2 regions of the Paenibacillus sp. FSL F4-0100 genome follow, and region 1 is predicted to be linked to the other one. Evidence: predicted binding sites of a transcription regulator. Region 1 holds the regulator's gene; the other holds the start of a gene.

The links. The regulator Rex, encoded in region 1, represses fermentation and respiration genes when NADH is low (regulators of the CRP and FNR family bind a similar motif). The targets are predictions, from matches to a motif close to TTGTGAAATATTTCACAA.
Region 2: MHH48_RS32165 (polymer-forming cytoskeletal protein) is a predicted target of Rex. The motif match lies at 6,339-6,356, and genes of this name have one in related genera.

Annotation. Positions count from the first base shown of each region.
Region 1 is NZ_CP150303.1:2,688,381-2,696,401, reverse strand. It holds gene MHH48_RS12030 (amidohydrolase) at 1-1,270, opposite strand, end outside; gene MHH48_RS12025 (redox-sensing transcriptional repressor Rex) at 1,245-1,910, opposite strand; gene dinG (ATP-dependent DNA helicase DinG) at 1,983-4,859, opposite strand; gene MHH48_RS12015 (hypothetical protein) at 5,031-5,660, opposite strand; gene panD (aspartate 1-decarboxylase) at 5,782-6,165, opposite strand; gene panC (pantoate--beta-alanine ligase) at 6,158-7,048, opposite strand; gene panB (3-methyl-2-oxobutanoate hydroxymethyltransferase) at 7,045-7,932, opposite strand.
Region 2 is NZ_CP150303.1:7,064,126-7,072,146, reverse strand. It holds gene MHH48_RS32190 (acetylornithine transaminase) at 261-1,481, shown strand; gene argF (ornithine carbamoyltransferase) at 1,540-2,496, shown strand; gene MHH48_RS32180 (argininosuccinate synthase) at 2,601-3,833, shown strand; gene argH (argininosuccinate lyase) at 3,964-5,379, shown strand; gene MHH48_RS32170 (alpha/beta hydrolase family protein) at 5,514-6,287, opposite strand; gene MHH48_RS32165 (polymer-forming cytoskeletal protein) at 6,617-7,345, shown strand; gene MHH48_RS32160 (VanW family protein) at 7,531-8,021, opposite strand, start outside.

The sequences.
Region 1 (8,021 bases):
GCGCTTCCCGGCGGATACGTTCCTCATCGAGGGTAAGACTCGCGCCATTCTTCACTACCTGCTTGCCGTCAACCCATACATGCTCTACATCCTTCGCACTGGCTGAGTAGATAGCGTGTGAAATATAATCGGTCCGTGGAAGGAAGTGCGCTTGATCCGTGTTCAGTGCGATCATATCTGCTTTCATTCCTACCGCAAGTGTGCCGATATCCTCAAGGAACGCCGATCGGGCTCCATACTCTGTTCCCATCCGAAGCGCTTCGGATGCTGGAATGGCTGTTGGGTCCCCACTTACACCTTTATGGATCAGTGCAGCCAGTCGCATCTCTTCAAACATATCCAGATTATTATTGCTCGCAGGTCCATCGGTACCCAATGACACGGTGACCCCAGCTTTCAGCAGTGCAGGCACGCGTGCAATGCCGCTGGCAAGCTTCAAATTGCTTCCTGGATTATGCGACACCATAACTTGATGCTTGGCCAGGATTTCGATTTCTTCATCGGTCAGATGGACGGCATGCGCAAGCAGCGTTGGCCGGGAGAACATGCCAAGCTTCTCCAAATGGGCAACAGGGCGAAGTCCGTAGTCTTTTACATTCTGAGCTACTTCCGTTTCCGTTTCGGACATATGCGTATGCAAAGGCAGATTCAAATCATGCGATGCCTGAACGAATTTTTCGATGAAATCCGGGGGGCACGTATAAGGTGCATGCGGTGAAATCATCGTCGTAATTCTCCCGTCAGCCTTGCCATGCCAGTCTTTCGCGAATGCCACCGCCTCATCCAGCTTCTGCTGCTGCACCTCAGGCGGACATAATCCGATGACGCCGCGCATTAGAACGCCGCGCATTCCTGAGTCCTGCACAACCTTGGCAACCTGATCCATATGATCATACATATCCACAAATGTCGTGGTTCCGCCTTTGATCATCTCCAGCACGGAGAGTGCGGTTCCCCAGTATACATCGTCGGCCGTGAATTTGGCTTCCATAGGCCACATTTTTTCCTGAAGCCATACCTGCAGTGCCAGATCGTCGCCATAACCGCGGAGCAGGGACATCGCCGCATGTCCGTGCGTGTTCACTAACCCCGGTAGGAAAAACAGATGAGTTCCATCGATAACTTCTATTCCCTCTTGGACGGTTGGCTCTTCTTCACCCAGATAGGTTATCCGGTCATTCTCCACAACCATATATCCGCGTAGCACGGATCTCCCTTCCTCTAGTACCGCAAACGTTCCGTTCTTAACCATCCACTTCGTTGTCGTCATGTGCTGCATCCTCCTTGCCGTTATCCAAATAATAGGCCAAACTCTGCAAATCCGTAGTGAAATCAGCCGTATGAATCCGGATATGGGATGGGGCTTTCAGGATGGTTGGCGCAAAATTCAGGATAGCCTCGATGCCTGCGGCGATAAGCTGATTGGCTACATTCTGCGCTTCAAAATCCGGAACGGTGATTATCCCGATACGAATGCCGTACTCATGAACCGTCTTCTCCAGTTCCTCCATCGGCTGTACGACCAAATTGTTAATTTTCATACCAACTTTGGGAGAATACGAATCGAAAACCGCCACAATCTTCATATTGTCCTTTAGAAATGCATTGTAATTCGATAATGCATGTCCAAGATTACCGGCCCCAATCAATGCGACATTGATCTTCTGGTCCAGCTTTAGAATCTGGCGAATTTTCTCGATCAGATAAGATACGTCATATCCGATCCCTTTCCGTCCAAAATCACCGAAATACGCTAGGTCCTTACGAATTTGAGCAGGATTGAGGTCCAGTTTTTGTCCCAGTTCCTGGGAGGAAACCGTGGAGACCTCCCTTTTCTGAAGCTCATTCAAATAGCGCAAGTATACAGGCAATCTGCGGACCACGGCTTCCGAAATTTTTTCCGATTTCATTCATGCTCCCCCTAATAATAGGTTAATAACTACATTTTTTTGTGACAGATCATTTCGTTCATTGTTTCACTTTTATTCAGCTTGGTTCTCTATGCCTGCCTCTTCCTGCAGCCATTCCGAAATTCGGGGAACGATCCCCTCTGTCGGCATGTGCTCCATCTTCGGCCCCGGCAAAGAATATAAGAAATATTTCCCGTAATAGGATTCAATGACCCGGGTATCGTAGACAATGACAATCCCCTTATCTTGCGCGGTCCGCACCAGTCGGCCAAATCCCTGTTTGAAGCGAATGACCGCTTGCGGAACCGAAAGTTTCATGAACGGGTTCTTCTTCTGCTGCTGCAGCAATTCGCTCTTGGCTTCGACCAAGGGATGATTCGGCGGCTGGAACGGCAGCCGGACGATCGCGAGGCAAGTGAGCGCCTCACCAGGTATGTCTACCCCTTCCCAGAAGGAGCTCGTACCCAGCAGGACCGAAGCGCTGCTATCCTGGAATCTCCGGATTAACTTGGTACGGCTGGTTCCGTCCATCCCTTGTCCCAGTACCGTAATATCGCTGGATGCCAGCGCCTCCTTCAACGGCTCGTGAACCTGACGCAGCATGCGGTACGAAGTGAACAGCACAAGCATGCGGCCATGCGTAGCGATTGCCGTATCGGCCAATGATTGCACAAGTGTATTCACAAAGAGTGCATCCCCGACCGAGCCCTTCACGCTCGGAAAATCGCGCGGCACGACAAGGAGGGCCTGCTCCCTGTAATTAAACGGGGACGGCAGCAGAACCGTGTTCAGGTTGCCGCTATCTGCCGCTTCCTGAAGACCCAAGTTCTCGATCATGAACTGAAACGATTTATCCACCGACAAGGTCGCCGATGTCAGGATCACGCTTTGTTTCTTGTCAAAAAACAATTCCTTCAAGTGGGTGCTAACATCGACAGGCACTGCATAAAGCTGCAGCGATTTGCCGCGAAAATTCCCGTTAGCCTCCATCCAGTATACCGTGCCTTCATCATTCAGAGCCATGAAGGACCTCAGGTCCTCGCGGTGTGCGGCCAGGTCCTTAAACAGACCCGATAGGTCTGTTAACAAACTGTCCGCGCTGTAGTCGTCCAGATCTTCCTTCATCTCGGCGATCAGCTTGTCACCCTTGCGAACGACATCGCCCAGCGTCACATGAATTTGATGCTCCAACTCGGCCAGCGAATCCCAATCCTTCGGCTTCTTCAGAGGCGATAAGCGAAGCGAGAATTGACCGGCATCCCCCGGAGTCGCGTCTCCGCGTTCCGGAAGCAGTCCGAACAATTGATCGCTGAGCCGGTCCCAATTCTCTTTTGCGGTGATCAGATCCGGATAAATCCGGTCTATGATGGAGGACCACTCGACAGCCTTCTCATGCGATGATGCTTGCAGCAGCTGGCGAAGAGCCGGAAGCTGACCGCTGCGGCTGTCTTTGTACATACGAGTCAACGTATGGACCACCGAAAAATATTTCATCTGCAAGCCAAGGTGCTTGCCAGCGACGTCCTCCAGATGATGCGCTTCATCAATGACGAGACGCTCATAACTCGGAAGCAGCTGATGATTCGCTTTTACGTCAGTGAACAGCTTCGAATGGTTCGTAATGACAACATCCGCGATGCCCGCTTCATGTTTGGCCCTGTGATAGTAGCATTTGCGGAACCATGGGCAGGCACGGCCAAGGCAGGAATCCGAATCACTGGAGATCGTCTCCCAGAAATCCCCTCCGCGACCGCCAAAGTTCAGTTCTTCATCATCCCCGTTCTCCGTCTGGGTCAGCCAGACCAGCATCTGCGCCGCGGTGATCACATCTTCCTTCGGGGAATGAAAATCTCTTCTATTTATTTTATGTTCAAATTTTCTCAAACACAAATAATGGCCTCTTCCCTTGAAAATAGCCGCTTTAAAAGGAAAAGGAACAACCTGGGTGAGCAGGGGAATATCCCGGTCACGCAGCTGTTCTTGAAGGTTGATTGTATGCGTGCTCACCATAACCTTCTGTTCCTGCTTCACGCTTTGATAAATCGACGGCAGCAAATACCCGAGGGATTTGCCTGTTCCCGTGCCGGCTTCGATCAATAAATGTTTATTGTCATCGAGGGCCTGCATCACTTCCTGAAACATCATGTCCTGGGCATCCCTGCTCTCATAATGAGGCAGCGTTTCCTTTAGACGTTCACGGACATCATTCATGTATTGCTCAAAGCTTACATCCGCCAGCGGATTAGGCTCCGACTCATCCCTGGCAGGCGCAATATCGTTCCAATCGTCAACGGCCAGGGCAAATTGACGATAGTACGTATGGGTGTCTCCGGCTTGTACAGCCTGGAACTCCCTGTCAGCACGGATGCCGTCAAAGAACCAGGCCAAGTCGCTGTCCTCGTCGGCAAACAGGTCGCTTAACCGCTGCACGGTAAGGAGAGGAAGCTCATCGATCTCCTCCAGGCATTTCAGCAGCGCATAGGCCGTGGCAAGCGCATCGCTGTCCGCCTGATGCGGACGGTCATGCTCCAGACCGAAATGAGAAGAGACCATCCCGAGCTGATAAGAAGGCAGCGAGGGAAAACATATTTTTAAGAAGTGCATCGTATCTAGAATTCGGCCGCTGAACGGTAAATAGCCGCAGCGATCGAGTGCATTTTGCAAAAAGTTAAAATCAAAAGCGACATTATGCCCAACCAATACGACATCGTCGAGCATGGGCACGAGTTCCATCATCATTTCTTCCAATGACGGAGCATCCGCTACATCACTGTCGGAAATGCCGGTCAAACCGGTAATAAAAGGAGGGATCGGAATCCCGGGATTGACATAGGTGCCGTATACGCGGGAGATGCTTCGATCCTCTTCGATGATGGCCAGTCCAACCTGAATGATCTCATCTGCTGACTGGTTGCCCGTGGTTTCAAAATCCAATACGGCAAATTTCATTTCGATAAAATCCCTTTCCTCCAGACTAATTAACAGCATACCAGAAGTTGCGGGTTTTGAACATTCCGGGTAAAAAATCCCCCGTTTCTCCTCCATCGCTCCATACGGCAAGAAGCGATACCAAAGTCTCAGTAATGAGCTCTGGCATCGCTTCTTGTAATGGCTTGATTTCTACAGCAAAGAGATCAATTGGCTGCCGTACTGGAGCTCACCGCGATTCTGCTTGCAGACCTCCAAATTGATAATGGGGTCAGGAAGTGTCGGGTCGCTGTGAATCGCCAGTGCAAAATGCTCCTCGGCTTTCCCTTGTTGTCCATTCAACACCTCGATGCATCCAAGCGCGTTGTAAATCATCGCTCGCATCTTCTTGTTGTCTGCCAGGGGCAGGATGGACACCAATACATCGGACGCTGGTATGGTTTGCCCCAAATAAAGATGGGACATCGCAATATACAGCTTGATCAGAAGGCTATCCGGAAATACCGTGGCGGCCACTTCAAATTGCTGTATAGCCGGCTGGAACATCAACAACTTGTAATAACCTTGGCCGCGAATGAATGCATCGAGCTGCAGTTCAGGCGCTTCGGTCGGTGGAAAAACAGGAGGTGAGGCGGCACTCTCGCGGAAGATAGCCATCTTCTCTTCAAAATGGAGCCATTCCTCGATAATGCCCTCGCTCATGCTTTTGAGCATGTTCCAGTTTTGTACCAGCGCCTGTTTTTGGGGACCTTGAGCAGAAGGGTAATGCTTCACAATTTCATCTAACATGTTGTTCATTTCAGCGAATACATGTTGAAACATAGCTGCATCCCACCCTTAGCGGAAAAATGAGATCAGTGCGTCGACCTGAACTCATTTTCTGTAGAAGTCGGTCTTTTCATCCCTTTAAGGTCCCGACACATTTTGGCTCTTAGGAGACCATTTAGAGAACCGCGGCGTGAACCTCACGATATTCCGTGTTAACCGGCTTATTCATTTCGTCAACGATCACAACCGTTGGGGTATGATTGTCGTATTCCTCTTTAGACATCATGGCATAAGAAATGATAATGACGTTGTCGCCAGGCTGTACAAGCCTTGCAGCTGCCCCGTTCAGACAAATCACGCCACTGCCGCGTTCGCCTTTGATCACGTACGTTTCCAAACGGGCGCCATTGTTATTGTTCACGATTTGAACTTTTTCATTCTCCAAAAGGTCTGCAGCCTCCATTAGATCCTCATCAATGGTAATGCTGCCCACATAGTTCAGATTGGCTTCCGTCACCGTTGCGCGGTGGATTTTGGATTTCATCATTGTTCTAAACATGGGATCCCCCTACTTTTGGTTGAAGTAACGCATTGTCAATGAGACGGGTGCGGCCAAATCGTACGGCCAGCGCCATAATGACGGTTCTGCCTTCATCCGCAATGCGATATGAATCTTCCACGGGAACAAGTTCCGGGAAAGTGAGCAATTCTGCATAATCAATATCAGCGAGCGGGGACTGGGATATAGAATCCCGAAGATGAACACGGATCTCTCCTGCCGTTGTCGCTTGTCCCTGCTGGATCATCTCCTGAGCGGTCCGCAAAGAGCCCGACAGCACAAGTGCCTCTTCCCGCTCTTCCGGCTTCAAATATACGTTGCGTGAGCTTAGAGCAAGGCCGTCAGATTCGCGGATGATCGGACAAGGCACGATGGTTACGTCCATGTTCAAATCTTGAACCATTTGCTCAATGACGGCTACCTGCTGGGCATCCTTCATTCCGAAGAAAGCATAGTCAGGTTTTACGATATTAAACAATTTGTTAACAACCGTGGTAACACCGTCAAAATGCCCGGGACGGGAGGCCCCGCACAACAAAGACGTAATTTCCGATACAGCGATTTTGGTTTTGGTCGGCTGGGGATACATTTCCTGAACCGTGGGAATAAAAACCACATTCACCCCTTCGGATTCCGCCAACGCCAGATCGCGTGCCTCATCTCGGGGATAGGTCTCATAATCCTCACCCGGTCCGAATTGAATCGGATTGACAAAGATACTGACAACCACCGTACCTGCCATTTCTCGCGCCTTACGCATCAGGCTGGCGTGTCCTTCATGCAAATAACCCATCGTAGGCACAAGTCCTACCGAACCACTGCCGGATTCCCAGCGGTCCTTAAGTTCTGATCTTAATTCCGCAATGGTGCGAATCACTTTCATGATGTCGTGCCCACCTTTTCCTTTTTGCTTCCATATAATGTTGTTGTCGTTTCGGAAGCCTCATGATTCTCGGACTTGAAGACATGCTCCTCTGCCGGGAATGAGCGGTCCTTCACTTCCTTCACATACTGCGTAATGCCTTCACGGATGACGGAGCCTACATCAGCGTATGTTTTCACGAAGCGTTTGTCCCGATAGGGAGACGCATATTTGATTAAATCATGGAATACCAGAACCTGACCGTCGCAGTAACGTCCCGCTCCGATGCCAATCGTCGGTATGCTCAGCGCTTTAGATATTTCCGCCGCAGCCTCTTCTGTAACCAGCTCCAATACAATTGCGAATGCTCCAGCCGCTTCAAGTGCCTTTGCATCATTCATGAGCCGCTGCGCGTCCTGGGCATCCTTGCCTTGGATCCGGTAGCCTCCAATTTGATTCACCGACTGAGGCGTCAGCCCGATATGACCCAGTACCGGTACGCCGGATTGTACGATCCGTTTCACGGTGCCGGCGATTTCTTCGCCGCCCTCCATTTTCACGGCATGCGCATGACCTTCCTGCATCAATCTCCGCACCCCGCGCAGACTTTCATCAATATCTCCGTGATAGGTCATAAACGGCATATCCGCTACGAGAAAAGTTTCTTCCGCTCCACGAGCGACGGCACGGGTATGGTATACCATGTCGTCCAGCGTTACCGGAATTGTGGAGTTATAGCCGAGCACGACATTGCCGAGGGAATCGCCTACCAATATCATATCAATATCCGCTTCCTCCGCCAGCTTGGCGGAAGGATAATCGTACGCGGTCAGCATGGTGATCGGTACACCCTTCTTCTTCATGTTCTTCATCTTCACGATGTTCAGTGGTTGTTTGCCTGCCATTGTGACACAGCCTCCTTTGTGTAAATAAGTTAGACACAATAAAAAAACCTTTTAGCACATACTTGCTAAAAAGTCCGAAAGGCAAAAAA
Region 2 (8,021 bases), 3.3 Mb from region 1:
AATGAACAGGTTACGGCTTGATATTCAAACCGAAAAACTTCAACGGAGAAGGCGGAATCATTCCGTAGAAGCGAAGCGGGCCCCTTTGTCCACGGAATTTATCCTAACTTATATCATTCAATAAAATTCTGTGGGCAACAGGGATCGGAGGAATGATCCGAATTCGCAGTGCTGGGTAAGCATAGTAGATGTCTCTTATCGCAGACGTTTCAAACCTGAAACATGAAGCAATGCCATATGCAAAGGAGTGTGTAAAGGTCATGGGAAAAGAATCAGCAGCAGGCGGTGTTAAAGCAGCTAATGAAAGCTCATTGTTCCAAACGTATGCCAGATATCCAATCGCCTTGGTCAAAGGGGAAGGCAGCTGGTTATGGGACGATCAAGGCAACAAATATCTTGATTTTATGGCGGGTTTGGCGGTAACGAATCTTGGCCATGCTCCGGTGAAAGTAAAAGAGAAGCTGAAGGCCCAACTGGATGAATTGTGGCATGTCTCGAACCTGTTCCACATTCCCGGTCAGGAAAAAGCAGCTGAACTGCTGACAGCCAACACCTGCGCGGATGCGGTTTTCTTCTGCAACAGCGGGGCGGAAGCGAACGAAGCGGCCATTAAACTGGCGCGCCGCTACCATCAGAAGGTGAAGGGAACGGGGCGTTACGAGGTCATTACGTTTACCCAGTCCTTCCATGGACGGACGTTGGCTACGCTGACGGCCACCGGCCAGGATAAGGTAAAGGAAGGCTTCCTTCCGCTTCCGACAGGCTTCAAAAGCGTTCCGCTGCATGACCTTCCGGCACTGGAAGCGGCCATTAACGACAACACCGCCGCCATCATGATCGAAATGGTGCAGGCGGAGGGCGGCGTGCATCCGGTGGATCCGGAATTTCTTCAAGCCGTCACCGGGCTGTGCAAGAAGCACGGACTGCTGCTGATCGTCGATGAGGTGCAGACGGGCATGGGCCGGACCGGCAAGCTGTTTGCGCACGAGCATTACGGCATTGAGCCGGATATTTTTACCGTAGCCAAAGGGCTCGGTTCCGGGTTCCCGGTTGGTGCGATGCTGGGCAAAGCTTACTTGCGTGAAGCTTTCACGGCAGGAAGCCATGCGACGACGTTTGGCGGCACGCCGATTGCCAGCGCCGTCATCCAGGCCACCATCGAGACAATGCTCGAGGACAACGTGCCGCAGCGCGCGGCCGAAGCTGGAGAATATTTGATGACCAAGCTGAATGAGAGCCTGGGCAGTCATCCTTTTGTGAAGGCGGTCCGGGGTAAAGGCTTGCTGATCGGCATCGAATGCGCTGAACCGGTTGGCGAGCTGGTACTAAAAGGACAGAGCCGCGGGCTGCTGTTCGTAACGGCAGGACCGAATGTGATCCGGCTGCTTCCGAATCTGTACGTCACCAAACAAGAGATTGACCAGGCGGTATCGATTGTTACGGAACTTATACATGAGCATACGGCGGTTAGCCAAGCATAGAAGAATCGTGCAGCAGCATTTTGGACAATAACAGCATGGTTAAGGAGGACTGAAGGATATGGCCGCAAGCGGACAAGTGAAGGAATTGAGCCTGAAAGGGCGGGATATGATCGAGCTGGACGAATACTCGACGGAAGAGATTCAGTTCTTGCTCGATTCGGCAATTGAGATCAAGCGCAAGCAGAAGAACGGCGAAGTCTATCAGCCGCTGAAGGGCAAGACGATTGGTTTGATTTTTGAGAAGTCGTCCACGCGGACGCGGGTGTCGTTCGAGGCTGGCATGTTCCAGCTGGGCGGACATGCACTCTTTTTAAGCAAAAATGATATTCAGCTCGGACGCGGCGAGCCGATCAGCGATACGGCGCAGGTGATGTCCCGTTATCTGGACGGCTTGATGATCCGTACTTTCGGGCACGACAACGTGGTCAACCTGGCGAAATATGCCTCCATTCCGGTTATCAACGGCCTGAGCGACATGGCGCATCCATGTCAGGTACTGGCTGATTTGCAGACCGTGCTGGAGCACAAAGGCAAGCTGAAAGGCCTCAAAATGGCCTTTATCGGCGATGGCAACAACATGGCGCATTCACTCCTGATTGGCGGAGCAAAGATGGGCATGCATGTGGCTGTGGCCAGTCCGAAGGGCTACGAGGCGGATGCCAGCATCGTGAAGCTGAGCGAGGAGATCGCAGCGCAAACGGGCGGCAAAATCACGATCACCCAAGACCCGATCGAAGCCGCGAAGGATGCGGACGTGATCTATACGGATGTATGGGCAAGCATGGGCTTTGAAGAGGAGCAGGCACAGCGGGAAGCCGCGTTTGCAGACTACCAGGTGAATGAGGAGCTGGTGAAGGCAGCGAAGCCGGATTACTTGTTCCTGCATTGTCTTCCTGCCCACCGTGGCGAAGAGGTTAGCGAAGGCGTGATCGACGGTACCAACTCCGTCATTTTTGATCAGGCTGAGAACCGTCTCCATGCCCAGAAGGCTTTGATGGTTGCTTTGATGGCATAAAGCCTTTAATACAGAGCGATATTCTCTATGAAATGCGTCAATGGACGTTATCTTTAGTATAATGAACGACAGGGTTGTTAGTAACAAAGAGAGGGAGTTTAACCATGGCAAAACAAAAAATCGTACTGGCGTATTCCGGTGGCCTGGATACGTCCGTTATTCTGAAGTGGCTGAAAGAAACCTACGATGCGGAGATCATTGCTTTCACGGCCGATATCGGTCAGAAGGAAGAGCTGGACGGACTTGAGGAAAAAGCGCTGGCGACAGGCGCCTCCAAAGTATACATCGACGATCTGCGCGACGAATTTGCAACAGATTTCATCTATCCGATGTTCCAGGCGGGTGCCATGTACGAAGGGCAGTACCTGCTCGGGACCAGCATCGCGCGTCCATTGATTGCTAAACGCATGGTGGATATCGCACGTGCGGAAGGCGCGACGGCGATTGCGCACGGCGCTACGGGTAAAGGGAACGATCAGGTTCGCTTTGAGCTGGGCGTTGCCGGCTTGGCACCGGACATTGAAGTAATCGCTCCTTGGCGCATCGAGGAGTTCCGTAACTCCTTCCCGGGACGTGCGGAGATGATCGCATACGCGGAAGCGCACGGCATTCCGGTAACGGCATCGGCAGCCAAATCCTACTCCATGGACCGCAACCTGCTCCATATCAGTTATGAGAGCGGTGTGCTGGAAGATCCTTGGTTCGATGCAAGCGCGGAGGATAGCAAGGATATGTACCTGCTCAGCGTATCGCCTGAGGATGCACCAGACGAGGCGGAATACCTCGAGCTTACGTTTGAACAAGGGAATGTCGTTGCGCTGAACGGCGAATCGATGAGTCCGCTGCAAGTAATGGAGAAGCTCAACGAGCTGGGTGGCAAACACGGCATCGGTCGCGTGGATATGGTAGAGAACCGCTTCGTTGGCATGAAGAGCCGCGGTGTCTACGAGACACCAGGCGGAACCATCCTGTTCACCGCTCATCGCAAAATGGAATCCATCACGATGGACCGTGAAGTGATGAATCTGCGCGACAGCCTGATTACCCGCTATAGTACCTTGGTTTATAACGGTTTCTGGTTTGCGCCGGAGCGTCTGGCACTGCAAGCGCTGGTAACGGAGAGCCAGAAGAACGTATCCGGTACGGTGCGCGTGAAGCTGTACAAAGGCAACATTATCGGCGCAGGTGTGAAGAGTCCGGTCAGTCTGTACAACCCGGATATCGCAACGATGGAAGCCGATCCGACGCAAGCTTATGATCAGGGCGATGCGACCGGTTTTATCCGCTTGAATGCACTGCGTTTGAAAGTGGCAACCGGCGTGAACCAGAATCAATAAGTTTACAATAATGAACAGGCTGAAGGCCGTTTCATGCTAGGGAGCTCCGCTGATTCTCGCGCAACCGGGATGAATGGGACTTCTTAAGCGGGAAGCGGCCCTCTGCCTTAAACAGAGAGGGGCAAGTGTTGTGAGCAAGTTATGGGGCGGACGCTTTACGAAGCAGACCAACGCATTGGTAGAGGAATATACGGCATCCATCGGTTTTGACAAGCAGCTGGCCGAAGAGGATATCCAGGGAAGCCTTGCGCATGTGTCTATGCTGGGCAAATGCGGCATCGTGCCGGCCGAAGACGTGGAGACGATCAAGGCTGGCTTGAACAAGGTGCTGGAGCGCATCCGTGAGGGCAGCATCGAGTTCTCCGTATCGGATGAGGATATTCATATGAACATCGAGAAGAATCTGATTGAGGAAATCGGACCTGTCGGCGGCAAGCTCCACACAGGCCGCAGCCGTAACGATCAAGTGGCTACGGACATGCATCTGTATTTACGTAACCGCGTGGTGGCGCTGACTGGCATGCTGCATGAGCTGCAAACCGCATTGATCGGACAAGCCAAGGATAACCTGGATACGATTATTCCAGGGTATACGCATCTGCAGCGTGCACAGCCGATTCTGTTCGCACATCATCTGATGGCTTACGTGTCCATGTTTCAGCGGGATATCGACCGTCTGATCGACAGCTATAAGCGTATTAACGTGTTGCCGCTCGGGGCAGGCGCGCTTGCGGGTACAACGTTCCCGATCGACCGCCATTTCGTGGCAGAGCAGCTTGGGTTTGATGGTGTTTACGAGAACAGTCTGGATGCGGTCAGCGACCGCGACTTCATCCTGGAATTCCTCTCGGATGCTTCCATCATCATGATGCACTTGTCCCGCTTAAGCGAGGAGCTGGTGCTTTGGAGCAGCACGGAGTTCAACTTCATCGAGCTGGATGATGCGTTCTGCACGGGCAGCAGCATTATGCCGCAGAAGAAGAATCCGGATGTGCCTGAGCTTGTTCGCGGCAAAACCGGACGGGTATACGGCAATCTAATCGGTCTTCTCACCGTGCTGAAGTCCCTGCCGCTTGCTTATAACAAGGATATGCAGGAAGATAAAGAGGGCATGTTCGATACGGTGGCTACGCTGGAAGGCGCATTGCAGCTGTTCGCGCCGATGATCGCCACGATGAAGGTCAACAAAGGCCGCATGCGCGAAGCGGTGAATACCGACTTCTCGAACGCAACCGACATCGCGGACTTCCTGGTGGGCAAAGGACTTCCTTTCCGTCAGGCGCACGAAGTGATCGGCAAGACTGTATTGTACTGTATCCAGAACAACAAGTATTTGCTGGACCTGACGCTGGACGAATTCAAGCAGTTCTCGGAGCTGTTCGACGACTCCATTTATGGCGTCCTTCAACCGGAGACGGTGGTCAATGCGCGTAACGTATACGGCGGCACGGCAACCGAGCAAGTGAAGGCGGCCATTGATCGCAGCGTGCAGACCCTTCAGGTCACGGAGGAATGGCTGGGTCTCCGTCAAGGGAATGTAGAGTAACGGCATAGAATACTTGGCGTGAAAAAAATAGAGGTGGATCGGCAAACATGACATTTGCCGATCCACCTTTTTTAAGATATCAGAAGATACCGTTGAACGAACCGCCGGCCCGTCCAGATGTGTCTATAGGTTCATCAGGCCTTCAACGGGAGCCACTTCAGCACATCCTGAATGTGGGTATCCCAATATCCCCAATCATGATCGCCTGGACCTTCCTGATAGGTGAGTTCGAGGGAGGTTTCTTCGCAGGTTTTGCGGAACGCTTGATTGTCTTCATAGAGGAAGTCTTCGGTTCCGCAGCATTGATACAGCAGCGGCTTAGGCCCTTCGGATCGTTCGACTTCCTGAAGCAGCCACAGCAAGTCATTGTCGGTACCGGTAATATCTTGATCTCCGTAGACTAATTGATGTTCAAACAAGGCCTCATTCCTCCGAATATGACCCGCCATATCGAGCGCGCCCGACAAACTGGCAGCCGCGGCAAAGGCTTCGGGGCAACGAAGGGCCAGCTTGAATGCCCCGTATCCGCCCATGGACAAGCCGGCGACGAAGTTATCTTCCCTCGCGTGTGATAACGGGAAGAAGGAACGGGCAATGGCCGGCAGCTCCTGACTGATGAAGGTCCAGTATCTGCCTCCGTATTCCATGTCGGTATAGAAGCTGCGGTGAACTTGCGGCATCACGACGGCAATGCCCATCTCGGCCACATAGCGTTCAATGGAGGTTCTGCGCAGCCAGATGGAATCGTCGTCGGACAGGCCGTGCAGCAGGAAGAGCGTCGGATGCAGACCGCTTTTGGCATGATTGGTCATACCGATCTGCGAAGAGGTTTGCTGAGGGAGAATGACGGTCATGGACGTACTGAGACCCAGTACCTCCGAGTAAAAGCGACATTGCATAAGAGCCATGATGATGTATCCCCTTTCACTTTAATAAATGAGAGATCAATGAACGAGCCTATTTGAATCATATCACAATCAATCTCCCTTGCTCCAAGCAAATCCGAACCATCATTTGCAGGAAAAGACGAGATAAAGTGCCTGAGAACGCCTCGGTCTTGGGACCGAGGTGAAGTTCAGCCATCGGGCTGTTCTATGAATAGCGGGGTTGTGGTATCTTAGAGGGAGATTATGACTCCACCTGGTGGAGGACGGACATTTATTGTAGAAATAACTGTTGTGATGAAGAAGTTAAGATATAGATAGTGATTACTTTGTAAATCTGGAGGAGGATACTCATGATACCACATGACGACAAGCTGTCCGATCTGAAGATTACGGGAACCGGAAGTTCAAGCGGCGGCCAATACGATAAGGTGCGCATTGACGGTGCCGGGCAGGTGAATGGAGATCTGGATTGCCGAGAATTAATAGGCAATGGAACGATGAGTGTTAGTGGCGCCGTCGCTGCCCGTACGATTCGCGTGAACGGTTCGGGAACCATTAAGGGGGCTGTGGAGTCTGAGGAGCTGCATGTAGCCGGCAGCCTGAGTTTGAAGGATGGATTGCGCAGCCGCTCCATCTTTATCGGGGGGCATTGCAGCATTCACGGAGATTCCGAATCGAAAAAGCTTGAGGTCACCGGAAACCTGAGAAGCCGTGGTGACGTGCGGAGTGAATCCGCCACGTTGCAAGGGGGATTTAAGATCGATGGCCGCCTGCATGTTGGAACAGCGGATATCCGAGTATTGGGCCGCTGCCTTGCACAGGAAATCGTTGGAGACCGGATAACGGTCCGCAAAAAAGGGAAGCGGCTCTGGGAAATGCTGTCCTTGCCCTTACGGGGAACACGGCTGGAGGCTCGTATTATTGAAGGCGATGTCCTTGATCTCGAGTATGTTGAAGCCGATATCGTCCGCGGTAACCGGGTGATCTTAGGCAAAGGGTGCGAGATTCGACAAGTGGAGTACAGAGATGAACTGTCACAGCATCCGGAAACCGAGGTCAGAGCATCTCGGCGGTTTTAAGGGTAACAACGATGCCCTTCCGGATGGGACATCTGAATGCCGAGCTGATTGAAGGCGAGGATATCCGTCTGGTGAATACGAGAGCTGCTATAAAGTCGATACATTACATTGAAATAACGGCAAGGCAAACAGCCCGGATTCGCGGTTCTATCGCGAATCCGGGCTGTTCCATGTTGTCTTCAGGTTTACGGGGCACTGATACCGTCCTCAACCACTTCCTCTTTCGGGGTATCATTCGCTTCAGGCAGTTGGACATCGTTCGTCGGATTAATGGCAACGATGCTGTTCTGGGGGCGGTAGGTATCCTTGGATATTTTGACGTTCTCCACAACTTTGCCGTTTACTTTCTTGGCTCGGTAGGTTTCAACCACATAGCCTGGCTTCCCGTTCTGAACCACCTGCTTGAGTCCTGGAGGAAGCGAGTTATTGTGAATGATTTTCTCTGGTGACGGCAAGGTTTCAACGGTGGTGGACACAAGCTCATATTCCGTATTTTCCGGGAAGGTGCCGAACATCTTTAGTGTTAAATTATCGTGCGATACCTCCGATAAAATAAGCAGATGCTTGCCTGTATTGTTCCGAAAGCGAAAATTGATCACTCCTTCAGCAAAGGTGGCATCCTGCCCCTTGGGCAGGTAGCTGACCGGAAGGGAATGATTGCGCCGTTCGGTGATTT